One region of the Shewanella sp. BJSY2023SW005 genome, then DNA from elsewhere that is predicted to be linked to it. Evidence: predicted binding sites of a transcription regulator. Region 1 holds the regulator's gene; each other region holds the start of a gene.

The links. The regulator sigma-54, encoded in region 1, starts transcription at its own class of promoters, with help from an activator protein. The targets are predictions, from matches to a motif close to GTTGGCACGNNNNTNGNNT.
Region 2: a site for sigma-54 is predicted at 3,104-3,122, ahead of flgB (flagellar basal body rod protein FlgB). Genes of this name have one in related genera too.
Region 3: a site for sigma-54 is predicted at 1,975-1,993, ahead of glnA (glutamate--ammonia ligase). Genes of this name have one in related genera too.
Region 4: a site for sigma-54 is predicted at 3,081-3,099, ahead of ACMHXI_RS00410 (superinfection exclusion B family protein). Genes of this name have one in related genera too.

The regions. Positions count from the first base shown of each region.
Region 1 covers NZ_JBKORJ010000023.1:28,127-33,500, reverse strand. Annotated here, with positions in the region: gene lptA (lipopolysaccharide transport periplasmic protein LptA) at 1-505, shown strand, start outside; gene lptB (LPS export ABC transporter ATP-binding protein) at 502-1,230, shown strand; gene ACMHXI_RS06305 (RNA polymerase factor sigma-54) at 1,326-2,789, shown strand; gene hpf (ribosome hibernation promoting factor) at 2,821-3,108, shown strand; gene ptsN (PTS IIA-like nitrogen regulatory protein PtsN) at 3,111-3,554, shown strand; gene rapZ (RNase adapter RapZ) at 3,551-4,405, shown strand; gene ACMHXI_RS06285 (HPr family phosphocarrier protein) at 4,392-4,667, shown strand; gene mgtE (magnesium transporter) at 4,751-5,374, shown strand, end outside.
Region 2 covers NZ_JBKORJ010000053.1:310,960-316,333, reverse strand. Annotated here, with positions in the region: gene flgM (flagellar biosynthesis anti-sigma factor FlgM) at 1-116, opposite strand, end outside; gene flgA (flagellar basal body P-ring formation chaperone FlgA) at 187-894, opposite strand; gene ACMHXI_RS17235 (chemotaxis protein CheV) at 1,082-2,002, shown strand; gene ACMHXI_RS17230 (CheR family methyltransferase) at 2,147-2,980, shown strand; gene flgB (flagellar basal body rod protein FlgB) at 3,156-3,554, shown strand; gene flgC (flagellar basal body rod protein FlgC) at 3,557-3,973, shown strand; gene flgD (flagellar hook assembly protein FlgD) at 3,989-4,672, shown strand; gene flgE (flagellar hook protein FlgE) at 4,727-5,374, shown strand, end outside.
Region 3 covers NZ_JBKORJ010000006.1:54,164-59,537, reverse strand. Annotated here, with positions in the region: gene ACMHXI_RS00845 (hypothetical protein) at 1-379, shown strand, start outside; gene glnA (glutamate--ammonia ligase) at 484-1,893, opposite strand; gene typA (translational GTPase TypA) at 2,351-4,162, shown strand; gene ACMHXI_RS00830 (MATE family efflux transporter) at 4,233-5,374, opposite strand, start outside.
Region 4 covers NZ_JBKORJ010000003.1:25,949-31,322, reverse strand. Annotated here, with positions in the region: tRNA gene ACMHXI_RS00425 (tRNA-Leu) at 1-80, opposite strand, end outside; gene ACMHXI_RS00420 (bacteriohemerythrin) at 353-1,942, opposite strand; gene ACMHXI_RS00415 (DUF3149 domain-containing protein) at 2,214-2,342, shown strand; gene ACMHXI_RS00410 (superinfection exclusion B family protein) at 2,429-3,040, opposite strand; gene ACMHXI_RS00405 (ATP-binding protein) at 3,208-4,839, shown strand; gene pepT (peptidase T) at 4,841-5,374, opposite strand, start outside.

The DNA of each region.
Region 1 (5,374 bases):
CCTCTTGTGCATCACAAGCCTGTCGGCAGTGGCCATTGAAGAAGATCTGCTGCAAAAAGTGGAGATCAGCGCCGCCAATCAGTTTGCCGATATCAAAAACAAGCGTGTGGTATACGGCGGGCCTGTCACAGTCACCCAGGGCAGTTTGAAACTGCTGGCCGATGAACTCACGGCTTACACAGAAGACAAGAGTGGCGAGCGGATCCTGGTGGCCAAGGGCTCACCCGCTACCTATACCCAGAAACTGGAAGACGGCCGTCTGGCCAGTGCCAAGGCCAAAGAGATCCACTACAACATAGACAGTCGTATCATGACCCTGCTGGGCCAGGCCAAAGTAGAACAAGACGGCAGCGAAGTAACCGCCGAGAAGATAGTCTACGACATCAACAAGCAGCAGCTGGAAGCGGAAAGCAGCGGCAAAGGCCAAGACAGGGTAACCACTGTTATCCAGCCGGAAAACTATCAGGATCTCAACAAGAAAGAACAGCAGCAGGAGCCGCAATGACCAGCACCCTGACGGCACAGAATCTGGCAAAGAGTTACAAGAAACGCAACGTCGTCAAAGACGTCAGCCTGTCGGTCAATACCGGCCAAATCGTGGGGCTGCTGGGCCCCAACGGGGCTGGCAAGACCACCACCTTCTACATGGTGGTTGGGCTGGTACAGAGTGACAAGGGCCGTATCTTCATTGACGACGACGAGCTGACCCTGGATCCCATGCACCTGCGAGCCCGTAAAGGCATAGGCTACCTGCCACAGGAAGCCAGTATTTTCCGCAAGCTGTCGGTGCATGACAACATCATGGCCGTGCTGCAAACCCGCAAAGAACTCAACAGCGACGAGCGCGAGGAACAACTCGAACAGTTGCTGGAAGAATTCCATATTACCCACATACGTGACAGCCTGGGGATGTCCCTCTCCGGCGGCGAACGCCGCCGGGTGGAAATCGCCCGGGCATTGGCCGCCAATCCACAGTTCATTTTGCTGGATGAGCCGTTCGCCGGTGTGGATCCCATCTCAGTTATCGATATCAAGAAAATCATCGAACAGCTTAAGTCCCGCGGTTTGGGGGTGCTGATCACAGACCACAATGTTCGCGAAACACTCGACGTTTGTGAGCGAGCCTACATAGTCAGCCATGGGCAGTTGATCGCCGAGGGCACACCCGCTGAAATCTTGGACAACCAGCAAGTGCGTGCTGTGTACTTAGGCGAACAATTCAGGCTATAGTTAGGATCATGTCATCCGGTGGCAATTCCGGGTATTATAGTTTGTTATTATTGAATTTTTTCCTTGAAAAATAACGAGTAGGGATTAGCGGTATAATGAAAGCGTCACTCCAGCTCAAACTGGGTCAACAGTTGACCATGACACCTCAGTTGCAACAGGCTATTCGCCTGCTGCAACTGTCGTCCCTTGAGCTGCAGCAGGAAATCCAGGAAGCCTTGGAAGCCAACCCTCTGTTGGAAATGGCCGAGGACAACCAGGATGACGCTATCGACGACAACCACAAGGAAAACGACGCCGGCGAGTTGAGCGCCAAGCAGGAAGATGGTTCCACGGTAGAAACCTCAGAGGCATTGAACAATGAGTCTATGCCGGATGAGCTGCCTATGGATACCACCTGGGACGAAGTCTTTACCGCCGCCAGCGCCTCAGGGCCGGCCATGGGCCGTGAAGATGATATGCCCTTCCAGGGTGAAACCAGCGAAGGTCTCTATGAACATCTGGAATGGCAGAAGAACCTGACCCCGTTTTCCGATACCGACGACGCCATTGCCACCGCCATTATTGATGCCATCGACGAGCAGGGCTATCTGACCCAGAGCACAGAGGAGATCCTCGAAGCCATGGGCAACCCTGAGATTGAGCTCGATGAAGTCGAGGCAGTACTCAAGCGGATCCAGCACTTTGACCCTGTCGGCATCGCCTCCAGAGATCTGCGCGAATGCCTGCTGATCCAGTTGCAACAGTTCAACACCGACACCCCACATCTGGCCGACGCCCGCTTGTTGATTGACGAACATCTGGATCTCATTGCCGCCCGTGACTTCCGCACCCTGATGCGCAAGACCAAGCTCAAGGAAGATCAACTGCGTGACGCCATCAACCTTATCCAGAGTCTCAATCCCCGCCCCGGCTTGCTGGTGCAGCCGATGGACGAGGAATATGTGATCCCTGATGTCAGTGTCTGGAAGAAAAACGGCCGCTGGGTAGTAGAACTCAACCCGGACTGTATGCCCAAACTCGGGATCAATCAGCAGTATGCTGCCATGGCCCGTAGCGCCCGCAGTCAATCAGACAGCCAGTTTATTCGTGGTCATCTTCAGGAAGCCAAATGGTTTATCAAGAGCCTGGAGAGCCGCAACGACACCCTGCTCAAGGTGGCCAACTGTATAGTGCAGTTCCAGCAGGGATTTTTTGAATATGGTGAAGAGGCCATGAAACCCATGGTGCTCAACGATATTGCCGAGGCGGTCGAGATGCATGAATCGACCATCTCCAGGGTCACCACTCAAAAGTATATGCATACCCCTAGGGGAATATTTGAATTGAAGTACTTCTTCTCCAGCCATGTCGGCACCGAAGATGGCGGAGAATGCTCTTCCACGGCGATCAGGGCTTTTATCAAGAAGCTCGTGGCAGCGGAAAACCAGAAGAAGCCTTTGAGCGACAGCAAGATGGCGCAACTTCTGGCAGAACAGGGAATCAACGTTGCAAGACGCACCATAGCCAAGTATCGCGAGGCTATGATGATACCACCGTCGAACCAGCGTAAGAGTTTATAAATCCACAGTTGGAAATTGGAGGAATCTTTCTATGCAAATCAACCTGACAGGACATCATATCGAGATCACCGACTCACTGCGTGACTACGTGGAAAGTAAGTTTTCTAAACTTGAACGCCATTTCGAACAGATCAATAATGTGCACGTTGTGCTCAATGTACAAAAACTGCAACAGATAGCCGAAGCCAAGATCCACCTCACAGGCGGCGAAGTCTATGCAACTTCTGAACATGCCGACATGTATGCCGCCATCGACGTTCTGATTGATAAATTGGATCGTCAGGTCATTAAACACAAAGAAAAGCTGACAAAACACTAACGATGGAACTGAGTACCATCCTGCGGCCGGAGTGCACTACCTGTGCCACTCCGGGCAGTAAGAAAAAGGTACTGGAGCTGATTAGCGATCTCGCTAGCGCCCAGTACCCCACCCTTTCCTCTCAAGCGATTTTTGAAAGCCTTTTGGCCCGCGAAAAGATGGGGAGCACAGGTATAGGTAATGGTATTGCGATTCCGCATGGCAGACTACCGGACATTACAGAGCCGATTGCCGTGCTGGTCAAATGCGAAGAGCCTATCGCCTTCGATGCCATAGACAACCAGCCGGTGGACATACTGTTCGCCCTCCTGGTGCCCGCAGATCAATGTCAGCAACACCTGAGTACCCTATCCGCCATGGCTGAAAAGCTCAGCGATAAGGCGATACTCAAGCAGTTGCGAAAATCCAGCGACGAAACAGAACTCTATCAGGTGATCACAGGATGAAACTCGCCATAGTCTCAGGCCGCTCCGGTTCCGGAAAATCCGTTGCCCTCAGGGTACTCGAAGACCTGGGTTACTACTGTGTGGATAATCTCCCCCTGCCCATGATTGGCAGCCTGTTGGAAAACCTCCGTGGCAGCAATGATCTGGTCGCCATCAGCATAGATGTGCGCAATATGCCGGATCAGGAAAAGGTGCTGGAACAACAGTTGGCGGCCTTGCCGGAAAACACCCAACTGACCAGCTTCTTCCTCAACGCCTCCGATAAAGTGCTGCTGAAGCGCTACAGCGAAACCCGCAGACTGCACCCCCTGTCCAAGAGCAAAGTCTCACTACAGGATGCCATCAAGCTCGAAGGCAAGCTGCTGGAACCCATGTCGAAACTGGTGGATCACTACATAGACACCTCGGCGCTGAACATCTATGAACTCAGTGACACAGTGCGGGAAATTCTGCTTGGCAGTGTCGATAAAGAGCTGGTGATCAACTTCGAGTCGTTCGGCTTTAAGCATGGTATGCCTCAGGAAGCCGACTTCATGTTTGATGTGCGCTTTCTGCCCAACCCTCACTGGGAGCCGGCGCTCAGGCCACTGACCGGGCTGGATGAAGCTGTGCAGGAGTTTCTCAGCCGCCAGCCACTGGTGAACAAGTTTATCTGGCAGATAGAAAATCTATTGGAAACTTGGCTGCCGCACCTGGAACGCAACAACCGCAGTTACCTCACCATAGCCATAGGCTGCACCGGCGGCCAGCATAGATCTGTCTATGTCGCTGAGCAGCTCGCCAAGCGTTTTGGCAACAGCAAACACAAGGTACAGGCCCGTCACCGGGAGCTGAGTAATGGCAAAGGTTGAACGGGAAGTCACCATAGTCAATAAGCTGGGCCTGCATGCCCGCGCCGCCACTAAGCTGGCGGTGCTGGCCAGCGAGTTCGAAGCCGATATCACCCTGATCCAAGGCGAGAAAAAAGCCTCGGCCGCCAGTGTGCTTGGGCTCTTGATGCTGGAAACAGGTCAAGGCAAGAGTATTCGCCTCATCGCCGAAGGCCCGGATGCCGAACCCGCGATGGACGCTATCTGCGCCCTGATCAACGCCCGTTTCGACGAAGCCAGCTAAAGCCTTAGCGCTGCACTCTTTGTTTCTATAACACCCCAGTCTTGAGGTAACATATCCTCGCTTTGCATCACAGGGGGAACTGCATGCCAATAGAAGCGCTCGACCAAGAGCTGACAGAACAACGTCTTACTCAACTAAACCAAGCTCTTAGCAGTGGTATGTTCGTGCATGTGCGCGACATGCTACAGCGAATGACGGCTTCGGATATCGCCTTTATTCTCGAATCTTCACCGCCGCGTACCCGTCAGGTACTCTGGCAACTGGTGGATCAGGAGCAGAGCGGCGAGATCCTCGAAGAGCTGGGTGAGGATATGAAAGACCAGCTGATCAGCCTTATGAGTCCTGAGCGTTTGGCGCGAGCGACCGCGGGTATGGATACCGATGACCTGGCCTATGTGCTGCGAAGCCTTCCCGATACCCTCTACAAGCAGGTACTGCACTCCATGAGTGCCCAGGACAGGGCCAGGGTCGAACAGGCGCTCTCTTATCCGGAAGACAGCGCCGGTAGTCTGATGAACACAGATACCGTGACCCTGAGGCCTGACGTCAATGTCGATGTGGTGCTGCGTTATCTGCGCCAAAGAGGCGAATTGCCTGAAGCCACTGATACCCTCTATGTGGTGGACAGGCGCGACATATTACTCGGCGGCGTCAAGCTCTCCAGCCTGCTAACCTGTAATCCCACCGCCGGGATCCGCAGCATAATG
Region 2 (5,374 bases), on a different contig from region 1:
GCTTTCTGCGGAGCAGCACCTTGCTGAGCTGTTTGGCTGCTCTGAGCTGTGTTCTTGGGGACTGAACCTGTGTTCACCCTGGGTTGATTTTGCAGTTGTTTAATATCCATAGCCATCTCGGCTCCAGCCTTTTCTCTGATTACCTTGCTGTCTTATCGGCACCGCCAAGGGGAACTTTAGCATTTTTTACATTCGAACTTCCACTTCGCCCACATTGGTGACAGTAGCCTCCAACACTTTGTCTGAGCGAGTGTTTTTTACCCGAATCTGTTCCCCAAGGTTACCATCATGCAGGGCTTCACCAACAGTTTTTATTTGAAACTTCTCGTTACGGGCATAGATGGAGACTCTGTCACCTTTGCAGACAAAGCAGAGATTGGCGGCAAATACCGGATAGTCTTTGGCTATGCGCCGCTTGAGGCGGGTACCTGTGACTGTGGCTATATCGTCAAATTGCGCGCCGCGCAAACTGGTTTCATCTATGTAACGCAGCGCCAGATTTTCCGGCCCAAGCACAGTGCCCGGGGCCAGTGTCTGGGTAGCCACTACCACAGGGTAACTGATATCCACCCGCACCGAGACATAGATTTGCCACGGGTAGCTGAGCTCCGGACTGTTACAACCTATGCGTACCGTATTGTTGCGGCTTATCTCTCTGTCGCTGGCAAGTTCGGCCGTCAAAGGCGAATTGCATCTGGGGGGCGTGAGCCTGGAATCCAGCCGCTGCGGCGTGATGGTAATTTGAGCATTCTCGGCCGCCAGCACTTTTTTGGCAACTGCCTCTTTAGCCAGGCTTTCTACGGCCGATATACTGGGAACAAAGCTATTCTCTGCCGTCACCGCTGGGATGGGCATTAAAATTGTAGCCAAAATGTACGCAAAATTTACTTTCATAATGAACGGGCTAGCTTGTCTCGCCAGATTACACCTATACTTTCAATGATTCGCGGATCCCAGTGCTGGCTTCACCACAGGTTTAGTCAGAAATTTGACTGAGACCCAGTGTCTTGGACAAAGCAAATAGTATGCCTGTCTGCGTGACAGCAGGTATTTATCAATACAAAGACAACAAGGCAGCCTTATGTCGAGCATTCTTGAATCAGTCAACAAGCGCACTCAACTGGTCGGACAAAACCGTCTCGAACTTCTGTTGTTTAAACTCAACGGCAGGCAAAGGTTCGGGATCAACGTGTTCAAGGTTAAAGAGGTTCTACAGTGCCCACCGCTGACGGCACTGCCCAAGTTGAACTCCTTCGTTAAGGGCGTGGCCCATATTCGCGGCACCACAGTGTCGGTTATCGACCTCAGTGCGGCGACCGGCGGTAAACCCATAGATGATGTCAAGGATTGCTTCATCATTATTTCCGAGTACAACCGTAGCGTGCAGGGCTTCCTGGTGAAGTCTGTCGAGCGGATCATCAATATGAACTGGGAGTCCATCATGCCGCCTCCGGAAGGAGCAGGGCGATACTCCTACCTGACCGCGGTGACCGAAATCGAAGGTGAGTTGGTTGAAATTCTCGATGTTGAGAAAATTCTCGATGAAATTTCGCCGGTTAAGACAGACATCAGTCAGGAAATCGATGAATCTCTCACAATCGACAGAGAGCAGCACTATCATATTATGGTGATTGACGACTCTTCAGTGGCCCGTAAGCAGATCATTCGGGCGCTGTCTTCGTTGAACCTGCAGATAGATACTGCCAAAGATGGCCGGGAAGCGCTGGATAAGTTGAAAAGTATCGCGTCGGAGATGGACAATGTCGCCGATGAGATCCCGCTGATTATTTCAGATATTGAAATGCCGGAAATGGATGGCTACACCCTGACCGCCGAGATCCGTGATGATCCCAAGCTGAAACATATCAAGGTGGTGTTGCATACCTCGTTGAGTGGGGTGTTCAACCAGGCCATGGTGCAAAAAGTGGGCGCCAACGATTTTATTGCCAAGTTCAACCCCGATGAATTGGCATCGGCAGTTAACAAGCATCTGAGTTTATAGTCGCTGTCTGCTGTGGATTTTTATGACTATAGTGAGTTTGATGTCTTGTGTTGCAAATGGGGCTGGGGTATAACGCTGACCCAGTTTTTAAATGGCGCTGCATTGAGTTGCAGCGACGTTTTCACGGATAGTTAGGACACTAAGGTGCCAGATAAATCTCTCGCAGAAACTGAGTACAATCAATTCAGGCTGTTTCTTGAACAGCACAGTGGCATTGTATTGGGTGAGAACAAACAGTATTTGGTTCGCAGCCGTTTGGCGCCTTTGATGGGGAAATATGGCTTGCCATCCCTGTCGGACGTAGTTAAGCAGTCGATGCGGCCCACCGAGCGTCAGTTACGCGCTGAAGTCGTCGATGCCATGACCACCAACGAAACCCTCTGGTTTCGGGACAAGTATCCTTTTGACCTGCTCGGCAATACATTGTTGCCCGGTTATGCCAAGCTGGGGCGGCCGTTGAAGATTTGGTCGGCAGCCTGTTCATCCGGCCAGGAACCCTATTCACTGGCGATGACAGTGCTTGAATATCAGCAGCGTAAGCCGGGGGCTTTGCCGGGTGGCGCCATGATTCAGGCCACAGATTTGTCGCCGTCCATGCTGGAGCGTTGTAAAAACGCCGAGTACGATAAGCTGGCGTTGGCCCGCGGCCTGTCTGAAGAGCGCAAGCGTCAGTTTTTTGAAGCCCTGCCCAACGGCAATATGCGGGTTAAAGACAATGTGCGCCGTTTGGTGAGTTTTCGGGCCCACAACCTGCTTGAAAGCTACACCTTACTTGGCAAGTTCGACATCATCTTTTGCCGCAACGTGCTTATCTATTTTGCGCCGGAGGCAAAGGCAAAAATACTGCGGCAATTTGCTGCCGCCCTTAATCCCAAGGGGATACTGTTTTTGGGCGCCAGTGAATCGATTGCCGGGTTGACCGATGAATTCGACATGGTGCGCTGTAACCCAGGCATCTATTATCAAAAGAAAAATTAACCACCTAATCATTTGATTTTTAATTAGATAGTTTGAAAGGCTCGTCAACTTGGACGGGCCTTTTCTGTTTTACCTTTCACCCTAACGGCCATCATCTTCTTATCTGTTATCCTCCACTCTATATCTGGCACAAAGCTTGCTTTGTTTTTGTCGAGTCATTGGAGGAGGCGGTTTTATGGCGATCAGTTTCGATAAGGCCCTTGGAATACATCAATACACTCTGGGCATTCGCGCCCAGCGTGCCGAAGTGCTTGCCAGCAATATAGCCAATGCCGATACCCCACATTATAAGGCTCGGGATGTTGATTTTTCCTCGGCGTTGCAGGCGGCAAAAGGGCGGCAACAGGGGATGAGCATGGCGGCAACTTCTGAAAAGCATTTCGACCTCAAGGCGCTGACGGCCCAGCATGTGCAGTATCGGGTGCCGGATCAACCGGACACGGGTGACGGCAATACTGTCGATATGCAAAAAGAGCAGCAGGCCTTTGTGCAAAATGCGCTTGAATATCAGATGTCGCTTGGGTTCCTCGACGGTAAGTTCGCCGGGATGAAGAAGGCATTGAAAGGAGATTAATCATGAGCTTATACAATATCTTCAATGTTGCGGGGTCGGGAATGTCGGCGCAGTCTGTGCGCTTGAACACCACCGCCAGTAACATAGCCAACGCAGATTCCGTCTCTTCCAGTATCGATAAGACCTACAAGGCGCGGCATCCCATTTTTGAGGCCGAGCTGGCCAAGGCCAATGGTCAACAGCAGCAAGGCGCTGCGGTAAAGGTTAAGGGCATAGTGGAAAGCGATAAACCCTTGTTGAAAGAGTATTCGCCGGATCATCCCATGGCCGATGCCGATGGTTTTATCTACAAACCCAATGTCAATGTAGTGGAAGAGATGGCCGATATGATTTCCGCCTCCCGCTCCTATCAGATGAACGTCCAGGTGGCCGATGCAGCCAAGTCCATGCTGCAGCAGACCCTGAGAATGGGCAAATAAAGGGAGACATAGCCCATGAGTGTAAGTTCAGTTAACCCCTTCCTCGACAGCATAAGTGTCAAACGGGATTCGGAGACCAAGAAGAGTAACAATCAGCAGCTGACCCAGGAAGATTTCTTCTCGCTGCTGAGTAGGCAGTTGTCGATGCAGGATCCTTTCAAGCCTGTGGACAACGACCAGATGATTGCCCAGATGGCGTCGTTTTCTACCGTGGATGGTATCTCCAAGCTCAACGAGGAGATAGTGAACCTCAACACGGTAATGACCTCGAGTCAGGCATTACAGGCATCAGGCCTGGTGGGGCAGAAAGTGTTGATCCCGGCGGGCACCGGCTATGTTTCCGAGGAAGACCCGACCCTCAAAGGGGTGATCACATCGCCAGAGAAAATGCCTTCCATCAAGGTGACTGTTGAGGATGAAGCCGGCCAGGTAATCAAGACCTTTGATGTGGATGGCAGTGCCGGCGGCAACATAGACGTGGAATGGGACGGCTTGGATAAGGACGGTAAACCCGTTGAGGCCGGTATCTACACCATGAAGGCCAGCGGGGTTGTCGATGGCAAGTCCCAGGATCTTATTGTCAGTGCCTATGCCCACGTGACCAGTGTATCGCTCAACTCGGCCAGTGGCGCCGTGTTGAACCTAAGAGGTATTGGCGGGATCAGACTGGCCGACGTGCTGGCTGTTTCCGAAGTTTAATTCTGTTTCTGCCCCGGCTGCGCCGGACAGTATCTGAAAATCATGAGGTGAATTATGTCTTTTAACATTGCTCTGAGTGGGATTGCTGCGGCGCAGAAAGATCTCAATACCACAGCCAACAATATTGCCAACGTCAATACCGTCGGCTTTAAAGAATCCCGGGCCGAGTTTGCCGATGTTTACGCCAGCTCGATTTTCTCCAACGGCAGAACCACAGTGGGCGGCGGTGTGACCACCACTCAGGTGGCGCAGCAGTTCCACCAGGGTAACCTGAACTCCACCAACAATGCGTTGGATTTGGCGATCAACGGTGGCGGTTTCTTCGTGACCTCTCCCAATGTGGGCAGTCAGGATTACTCTTTCACCCGCGCCGGTGCCTTCAAGCGTGATGAAAACGGTTTCCTGGTCGATGCCGCAGGTAACTTCCTGCAGAGCTTCCCTGTCGATAAAGACGGCAACTCCACCTCTGTGAGTTTGACCACTACCAAGCCGGTGCAGATCCCGGATACTGCCGGTAGCCCGCAGAAGACCAATAATGTCGGCATCAGCATGAACCTGGATTCCACCCAGGCCACCAAAGATCCGGCGCTGTTTGACCCATCCAAGTCAGACACTTTCAACAACTCAACCGCAGTGACCATTTATGACTCCCTGGGTAACTCCCACACCTTGACCACCTATTTTGTGCGTCCGGACAATGGC
Region 3 (5,374 bases), on a different contig from region 1:
CATTAATGAAGCCGAAAGCCTCAAGGTGGCACTGAGCGCCGTGGATCCTCAAAGCCAGGCACTGACCTTTAGCCTGACTACGGCGGAGGGCAAACCCGTCAAGGATGCCGGCAGCAACTATCTGGTGATGTACCTCAAGATGCCGGCAGAGCAGGTATCGGCCTTCTCCATGCCTTGGCATAAGGGGGTGCGTTTCGAATGCAGCGAAACCGTCGACACCTGCGGTGGCACCATGGAAGCGCTGGAGACAGAAGGCCAATATCGCTTTACTCCAGAAGGGCTTGAGGAGTTGAACCAGACAGAGGGTGAACTCAAGTTGGCGGTGATACTCACAGGGGCCAAGGCCCAGAGTGCTCCTGAGCTTGTCAGCGCTCCCTGAGTGATTTGAGTTTTATATCCTTAAAATAGTAGCGCCCCGGGATTGCTCCCGGGGCGCTTTTCTTGTTATCCGATGGCTTGACTCATCGGTTGATTGCAGGGCAATTAGAGGCTGTAGTACAGCTCAAATTCGACTGGGTGAGTGGTGCGGCTGACACGCTCGGCCTCGGCTTGTTTCAGCTTGAGGTAAGAGTCGATAAAGTCATCGCTGAACACACCGCCGCGTGTCAGGAACTCACGGTCTGCATCCAGAGCCGCCAGGGCGACTTCCAGAGATTCGGCCACAGTCGGGATTTCCGCTGCCTCTTCGGCCGGCAGATCGTACAGATCCTTGTCCATGGCATCACCAGGGTGGATCTTGTTCTGGATACCGTCCAGACCGGCCATCAGCAGTGCTGCGAAGGCCAGATAAGGGTTGGCCATAGGATCCGGGAAGCGGGTCTCAATACGGCGAGCCTTAGGACTTGGTACCACAGGGATACGGATAGAAGCCGAGCGGTTACGGGCAGAATAAGCCAGCATCACAGGGGCTTCAAAGTGTGGCACCAAACGCTTGTAGGAGTTGGTGCTTGGGTTGGTGAAGGCGTTCAGGGCACGGGCGTGCTTGATGATACCACCGATATAGTACAGGGCAGTTTCAGACAGGCCGCCGTATTTGTCACCGGCAAACAGGTTGGTGCCGTCTTTGGCCAGTGACTGGTGTACGTGCATGCCGCTGCCGTTGTCGCCGACTATCGGCTTGGGCATAAAGGTGGCTGTCTTGCCGTAGGCATGAGCCATGTTGTGAATCACGTACTTGAGTACCTGGATTTCATCGGCCTTGTTGGTCAGAGTATTGAAGCGTGTGGCGATCTCGTTCTGACCCGCGGTAGCAACTTCATGGTGATGAGCTTCCACAACCTGGCCCATCTCTTCCAGCACCAGACACATGGCACTACGCAAATCCTGTGAAGAATCCACAGGCGCAACCGGGAAGTAGCCGCCCTTAACGAATGGACGGTGACCTGTGTTGCCTTCTTCATAGCTGGTACCTGAGTTCCAGGCCGCTTCTTTGGCATCGATTTTGACGAAGGTGCCGCTCATGTCGGTACCGAAACGTACGTCATCAAACAGGAAGAACTCTGGCTCAGGACCGATCAGCACAGTGTCGGCGATCCCGGTAGAACGCATGTACTCTTCGGCTTTCTTGGCGATAGAGCGAGGGTCACGGTCGTAACCCTGCATGGTGCCGGGCTCGAGGATGTCGCAGCGGATCAGCGCTGTGGTTTCTTCGGTGAAAGGATCCAGTACAAAGCTGCTTGGATCTGGCATCAGCACCATGTCAGATTCGTTGATCCCTTTCCAACCGGCGATAGATGAACCATCGAACATTTTGCCGTCTTCAAAGAAATCAGCATCTACCTGATGAGTCGGGATAGATACATGCTGTTCCTTACCTTTGGTATCGGTAAAGCGTAAATCAACAAACTTAACTTCCAACTCTTGCAGCTGTTGTAAAACTGATTCGACTGACATTATCAAGCCTCCGGTAGGGTAAAGGGGGTGCCCTTTGTCAACTCTTAGTATGTAGCGTCTGGCGCCTTGTTGGTCTCTATTAAGCCAGACTCATGCCAAGATGCTAAGATGTTGAAAATAAAGGGAGTGGTAAAATCGAGGGCTGGCGAGGCAAGCGGGTTTGCACTATTATGGTGCATTGAGTGTTCCAAAAAGGTGCGTTCACCATAATGGTGCGTGCGCTGAATAAGCCGGATATTCATAGGTGTCTAAAAAATAATCCTGTGCGATAGCCCCTCGCTAGAGTAGAATGGCACGCTTTTTAAAGCAACCATCCGGGGAAATTGTGCTCCCCGACACGATGGCAGCCCAGGTTTTATAAGGCCTGGAAGGCAATCGCCAAGCAGTCATAAAGCGGTTGTACCATTCAATTTATATTGCTGCATCCCACAGAACAGAGATCGTAAGAGGCAAAACTGTGTTAGAGAATTTACGTAACATCGCCATCATAGCGCACGTTGACCACGGTAAGACTACCCTGGTAGACAAGCTGTTGGCACAGTCAGGAACCCTGGCAACCCGCGGAGAAGCCACCGAGCGGGTGATGGACTCCAACGATCTGGAGAAAGAACGTGGGATCACTATTCTGGCGAAAAACACCGCCATTAAGTGGAACGACTATCGGATTAACATTGTAGATACCCCAGGACACGCCGACTTCGGTGGCGAAGTAGAACGGGTTCTGTCTATGGTTGACTCTGTACTGCTGCTGGTTGATGCGCAGGACGGCCCAATGCCACAGACCCGCTTCGTGACCAAGAAGGCATTCGCCCAAGGTCTTAAGCCTATTGTGGTGATCAACAAGATTGACCGTCCGGGTGCCCGCCCTGATTGGGTTATCGATCAGGTATTTGACCTGTTTGACAACCTGGGTGCCACCGACGAGCAGCTGGACTTCCCAGTGGTTTATGCCTCTGCACTGAACGGTTTTGCCAGCCTGGATCCTCAGGACAACAGTGAAGACATGACCCCACTGTTCCAAACTATCGTTGAAAAAGTATCTCCACCGGATGCCGACGCCGAAGGCGCATTCCAGATGCAGATCTCTCAGCTGGACTACAACAGCTATGTAGGGGTTATCGGTGTGGGTCGTATCAAGCGTGGTAGCGTCAAGACCAACCAACAGGTCACTATTGTCGGTGCCGATGGCAAGAGCCGTAACGGTAAAATCGGTCAGGTGCTGGGCTACATGGGCCTGGAACGCCACGAAGTGGACAGTGCCAATGCCGGTGATATCGTTGCTATCACAGGTCTAGGCGAGCTGAAGATCTCCGACACCATCTGTGCTGTTGGTCATGCCGAAGCATTGCCACCTCTTTCTGTTGATGAACCAACCATGACTATGACCTTCCAGGTCAACACCTCTCCTTTCGCGGGTAAAGAAGGTAAGTACGTGACTTCACGTAACATCCTTGAGCGTCTGCAACAGGAGCTGGTACACAACGTGGCTCTGCGTGTGGAAGAAACCGAGAGTCCGGATCGTTTCCGCGTATCCGGCCGTGGTGAACTGCACCTGTCTATCCTGATCGAAAACATGCGTCGTGAAGGTTATGAGCTGGCGGTTTCCCGTCCTGAAGTGATCATCAAAGAGATCGACGGCGAGAAGTGCGAGCCATACGAGCAGCTGACTGTGGACGTGGAAGAAGAACATCAGGGCGGCGTCATCGAGAAGCTGGGTACCCGTAAGGCCGACATGCGCGACATGCAGCCTGACGGCAAGGGCCGTGTACGTATCGACTTCATGATCCCAAGCCGTGGCTTGATCGGTTTCCAGACCGAGTTTATGACAGCGACTTCAGGTACAGGTCTGCTGTATCACACCTTCGACCACTATGGTCCTTACAAGGGTGGCGATATCGGCCAGCGTAGCAACGGGGTATTGATCTCCAACGCCACAGGTAAGGCTTTGACCTTCGCGCTGTTTGGTCTGCAGGATCGCGGTCGTCTGATGATTGGCCACGCCGCCGAAGTTTACGAAGGCCAGGTAGTGGGTATCCACAGCCGCTCCAACGACCTGACAGTAAACTGCCTCAAGGGCAAGCAACTGACCAACATGCGTGCCTCTGGTACCGACGAAGCTCAGGTACTGACTCCGCATATCCAGATGACCCTGGAGCAGGCGCTGGAATTCATCGATGATGATGAACTGGTTGAAGTCACGCCCAAGAGCATCCGTGTGCGTAAGCGTCATCTGACTGAAAATGACCGCAAGCGCGCCAGCCGTGGCTAAGCCATAGGCGAACAATAAAAAACCCGGCATGACCGGGTTTTTTATTGCGTTCAATTTGCCCAGCATCTCATTAGACTGCGGGATGTTTAGCCAAAGCGCCGTCCGGTGCTTGTCGGGTTCCATCTGCCAGGTGCGACCTTGCATGCAGATGGCGCCAGAACCTAGGCAACACCAACAGTGCCAGCAGCAGGTTGGACAGCGGCATCGCCAGCCAGACACCGGTTTCTCCCAAAAACAGCGGCAATAGATAGAGAAACGGTAACTGGATCAGCATATTGGTCAGGGAGATTGCCAAAGCCATCCCGCCTTTGCCTATCGCCATAAAATACATGGCAGCCAGCACTATCAGCCCCTCCAACCAGATAGCCGCCAGATGGATACGGATCCCGGTTCTGGCCTCCTGGGTTAACAAAGGATTGTTGTCGGCGAACAGGCCTATCATGGTTTCGGGAAACAGGTTAAGCAGCGCCAGCCAACTCAGGCCAAACAGCAGGGTGACCTTGGCGCCCAGCTTGACTATGGCGATAATATTGCCGGGCTGGCGGGCACCGTGGAAGTAGCTCACAGGTGGCTGCACCCCTTCGGCTATTCCCTCAGCCAACAGATAGTAGAGTGTCATCAGATAGCCGACTATAGCAAAGGCACTGACGCTCAAGGTGGTGCCATACTGCATAAACTGATGGTTATGGGCCGCCACCATAAAGCTGGTGTAAAGGTACATCAGTAGTGCCGAAGCCCCCAGTTGGACAATCCGGGCGAACTCCCCGGCTCTGGGTAGCGCATCTTTGAGCCTTGGCTTAAAGCCTGAATGGCTCGAACACAGGTAATAGCCGGCCCCCAGACACACAGCAGTTTGGGCAATGATGGTGCCATAAGCCGCGCCGTTTAACCCAAGCCCAAGTACGGCAACAAACAGATAATCCAGCAGGATATTTCCAAGCGCTCCCATCACCAACAGGGCGGTGGCAACTCTGGGGCTGTCATCGTTGCGGATCAACATAGGCAGCGCCGTCGAGGCTATGGTGATCGCCGCGCCCCACTGAAACACGGCAATATATCCCTGCCCCAGCTGCAGAGTCGCTTCAGTGGCCCCCTGCAGTTGCATTAGCGGCTCACTCAAGCATTGCAGCGCCATAAATGCCACCAGGGCCAACAAAACAATCAGCCAGATACTGGCCAACAGGGCTCGATTGGCTTGCGTTTGCTGCCCGG
Region 4 (5,374 bases), on a different contig from region 1:
GCAGTGAACGGACTCGAACCGTTACACCCGAAGGCGGTTGATTTTGAATCAACTGTGTCTACCAATTCCACCACACTGCCAAAAATTTCAACATACTCTAGAACGCTCTAGAAGTTTTTTAGAGTACATTTTTGTTAACTAATCTATTGATTATCTTACAAAAATATACTTACTTACAGTGAATTTTGAATCCCCTGTGTCTACCAATTTCACCACTCTGGCACATATAGATTGTTTCGCGACGAAGTCTCATCGGCGAGTGAACGGCATTATACCTGTGCTCACTTCAATGGCAAGCGCTTTACGAGCCTGTTTGCCAAAATCCTGCTCGGTTGGACAAAATTCAGTCTGGCTACTGGGCTCCGCGGGCAATTAGGAAGCTTGTGTACTCCTTGTCACTGCCCTGAATATGGTTGATAAGCCAGGATTTGAGGAAGGCCATCAATTCATCGGCAACATCTTCACCACTGGCCACTCGTTTCTGGAAATCCAGTACCTTAGCCACTAATTGCTGGTGTTTAAGCTTGTGCTGCTCGGTCTGCGGATAACCGAAACGGGCAAACAACTCCTCTTCATAGGCGAAATGATTAGCGGTGTAATCCACCAGGCCCTGTACTATGCGTTTAATCGCTTCCAGGCCATAAGCTTCTTCCAAGGTGCGGTGCAGTTCATTGATCAGGGATACCAGACGTAGGTGCTGACGATTGATCTCTTCCATGCCGAGATCCAACTGCGGCCCCCACTCAACAAAGCGATGGCGTTTCTCCAACTGTTCCATCGCCCGTTTGTCGACATGGAAGCGCCCAAGCAGGGAACTGATCTCCTGCGACATATTGAATACCTTCAGACTGGAGAGGTTGGTACTGTGGGTCTCTTTGGCATTCTCCACCGCCACTTGTGCCATTGAGGAGATATTGCTGCTGATCTCTTCGGCAACTGCCTGCTGTTGTTCCGAAGCCGCCGCTATTTGATGCGACATATCTGTAATGCTTTCAATCTGAGCCACAATTTGCCCCAATGCTTGCTGCGCCTGGTGAGCCATAGCATGGGTGGTACTGGCCTGCTCGACACTGGTGGTCATCACTTTCACGCCTTCATCGGCGCCCTGTTGCAATTGCAATATCTGCTGTTGGATCTCAACTGTAGCCGCAGACGTCCGCTGTGCCAGGCTACGGACTTCATCGGCAACCACAGCAAAACCTCGGCCATGCTCGCCGGCGCGGGCACTCTCGATAGCGGCGTTGAGCGCCAGCAGATTGGTTTGCTCTGCCACTTGGGAAATGGTGTCTATGATGGTACTTATGTTGTTGCTGTCTTCCGCCAGGCGGGCAATCACTTGCTGAGTTTGCCCAACCTGAGCCGACATATCATCTATCTGCCGCACCACCTGCCTGACAGTTTGGTCGCCACTGCGGGCCGCCTGCCTGGCTTCTTCTGCGGCATTGGCGGCACTGGCAGCATTGCGGCTGACTTCCTGCACAGTAGAAACCATCTGGGTCATGGCGGTTGCCGCCAATTCCGCTTGTTTTTCCTGCTCCTCCACTCCGATATGGGCGGCATCGCTGATGGACTTGATATCCATGGCCACACTCTTCATCGCATCTGCGGTATTGACCAAAGACAGAATGGTGCGGCCAACGTCCTCTCCCATACGGTTGATACCGTGGACCACAGAATGGAACATGCCGGCATCCTGTTCCGACAACTGATAGCTGAGATCGCCTTCTCCCAGATGACGGGCGGCATTTTCCAGGCGCTTGAGATTGGACAGCTGTCTGGCACCGAGCCAAGCCAGCACTATCAAGGCGGCCAATAGAGAAGCAAAGGCGAGATAACTGGCGCCGTGTAACAGGCTCCACAGGGGGAAAAGCAACAAGAGCAACAGCGGATAAAACTGCCACTGGTTTAATATCAGTTTTAAAAGACCTCGGGATGTTTGCATCGCACGCTCCTTGCCAATGAACAATCGCAGGCCAAGCCACCCTACTCCTTTAGTGTAGTAATTAATATTAGCCTTTGATCCTATTCCCTTTAGGGAACACTTACGTTGCTCCTTAGCCGGCTAATTTAAGCAAAACATGATAAAGCTCATGTTTTAACAAGCTGATTTACCCGATTAACAACTCTGACAACATTTGTTGATCGAGATCAGCTCCGGCCGAAGCAAATTTGGTTAGTTTAGCTTTGACTTTACAAGAAAGAGGACTTCAGTGATGGCATTCTGGTTAGATCTAATGTTCGGAAACCCCATAGGCTTACTGTCGATGATAGTTATCTTCAGTACTATCGGGATCATCTCCTACATTATGTGGATGTTTATTGTAAAGTCAGCAAAGCCTTAGCTTTGATTTCCATGTTCTTTTAAATGCAATGACGTTTTTGAGTATTGCTTGGGCAGCCCTGTGGCTGCCCTCTTTTTTTGCCGCCTTCAAGCAGCGTGTTTCCGCACTTGGGCAATACCATTGATAAATTGCGGTCTTGCCTTGATAAGATGCTGCAGCTCTTCCTGGCTGGGCTCACCGGATGGTAAACGCAATACTTTGCGGTTCAGATGCTTACGGGCAGCCATGGCTATCTTGTACTCGGCGGTGGGGCCTTGAATGGCGTAATGGCGTTCATTTCCCAGGCTCTCGAGTATGTGAGCCTTGAGCAGTGCCTGCACCGGCGTTTCATTTTGCGGCAGAGTCAAAACACTGGCTCCCTGCAAGAAGAACTCCCTTAACAGGGCCCGCTCGGCGGGATCCAGTAACCTGACTTTCTCTTCAATCATTTCGTTGATCCGGCGCTCACTCAAACGGCTTATCGCTTCATCCAACAAAAGATTGACGGCCAGCGCACCAATATAGGCCAAGGCCAGCAGCAGTGTCAGGCCGATATAATGGGCATTGGCTTCTACCCAGGATTCCAAATGCAACAAGGCCAGCAAGGACTTTGGCATAAACAGTAGCAATGTGGTTATCAGCAGCACCCACAGTGTCAGTTGCAATGCAGCGGCCTTGAACTTGCCCTCTTTCAATACCTCAAGTTTCAGTCTCTTCATGGCTCTATCCAGCGTCAGAAAATTGTTCCAACCGCTAATCAAGCAAAACCAGTGCCAGGATTGCTCAGCGAACTTTGCCATCAGCGGCAACAAAAAATGCCGCGAAAGTCAGATGCGAAGCTATGCTTAAAGCTATCCACAGCAAGCACTTAAGATAGTTGAAATTAATGCCCGGTTTTATGCAGCAGCTCATCAGTAGTCCCATCGGCCGCAGGCTGACTCTGGCTATTATCTTGTTCAGCTCACTGATCACTCTGGTGACCACAGGTTTGCAGTTGGTTTCCGATTACAAGGGTGACATTGGCCGAATCAACGATGAGTTTGCCAATATTGAAAAAGCCAACCTGGATGTACTGGCGGCAAGTATCTGGGTAATAGATGAAAGGCTTATCAAGACCCAACTCAACGGCCTCAACCAACTGCCGGACACCAGCTATGTGGTCATAGAAGATGACAGTGGTAAAGAATGGACCGCCGGCGAGTACAGAGACCAAGGTGTAATAGAGAAGCGCTTTCCTCTGGTGCACAAGACCAGCAGCCAGAATTTCAATGTCGGTGAGCTGAGAGTTCAAGCCGATCTCTCCAAAATCTACGACAGATTGGTGAACAAGGCCTTACTGATACTACTGGCCAATGGTATCAAGACCTTTCTGGTGGCCGGTTTTATTCTCTATCTGGTTTGGGCCACCATTACCCGGCACTTGTTGCAACTGAGTGAGTACTGCTCAGAGCTCGATTTGGAGCAGGATTATCAACCACTGCAGTTTAAGCGTCGGGACAAACAGGATGAATTTACCCAGGTTGCCCTGGCCATCAATTTGATGCAGCAACAGCTGCGCGCCTCCTTCACACAGTTGAACCGCTCCCGCTACGAACTGCAAGAAGCTCTGAGTGACAGGGAAAGACTGTTGGAACTGGAACGCAGCTATAAAGATGAGCTGGCAAGGCAGGTCAAAGAACAAACCAAAGAACTTGAACAGTCGCTGTTGGTGTTGGAACGGGCTCAACAGGTGATGGTCGAACAGCAGAAAATGGCCGCGCTCGGCGGTCTGGTATCCGGCATCGCCCATGAGATAAACACCCCGATAGGTATCTGCCTCACCGCTGCCAGTAGCCAGCTGCAGCATATCAATGAATTGGTTGAGCTGTTGCAAAACGATGGCGCTACGCTGGAAGAGCTCAATGCCATTCTCAACGAGTATCAACAGAGCTGTGAACTGATCATCAGTAATATTACCCGCGCCAGTAACCTGATCCAGAAGTTCAAGGCGATTGCTGCCGAGCAAGGCAATGACGTGCACGAACAGATGCTGCTACCCCAGGTATTGCAGGAATTTGCCGATGCTGTAGCGCTATCTTTCAAGCAATTACAGGTAGATGTGGAGATCCAGGTCGAGGCCTATCTTTGGCTTACCAGCAGCCACAGCCTGCTGAAGCAGATAGTGACCAACATACTTTCCAATGCCTATGCTCACGCCTTTGAGGGTGATACCGGCCATAAGATCAGCATCAGTGCACAACAGCAGGGTCAAGAACTACAGCTGGATATCGAAGACAATGGCAAGGGAATCGCCCCCGAGATTGCCGGCCAGATCTTTGAGCCCTTCTTTACCACCAGCAGACGAACCGGCGCCACCGGGCTTGGATTGGCGGCGGCCTTCAATGCCGTCACACTACTGAAGGGCAATATCACCCTTCTCAATGACTCCAGCCTCGGCGGCGCACACTTTCGGGTTCGCTTCCCGGCTGTGATAGAGTCCCGCCCCGCCGATGACGACAGGGTGGAACTCTTTATTTAGATTACTCGGCGTATCTTTGGGTGGTTAACCTGGCGATATTGATGATCACCTCTACCGCCTTTTCCATTGACTCAAGACAAACATACTCATGTTTGCCATGGAAATTGTGGCCGCCGGCAAAGATGTTGGGGCAAGGCAGCCCCTTCCAGGACAGTTGCGCACCGTCAGTGCCACCGCGGATAGGTTTGATATCCGGTATGATACCGGCCATCTCCATCGCCTGACAGGCAATATCCGTCACATGAGGCACTGGCAAGATGCAGTCCTTCATATTGTAATAACTGTCGCTGATGCTAATCTCCAGGCTACCGGCCTGCAGCTCGGCATTACATTTGGTCACAGATTCCTGCAGCCAGGCCTTGCGCTGCTCAAACTGAGCCCTATCAAAGTCCCTTATCAGGTACACCAACCTGGCTTCTTCTGTTTGGCCTTCCATGGATAACAGATGGAAAAAGCCCTGATAACCTTCGCTGGTCTCGGGTGCATCATTGAGTGGCATTCTGGCGTGAAATCTGGCAGCCATGGTCAAGGCATT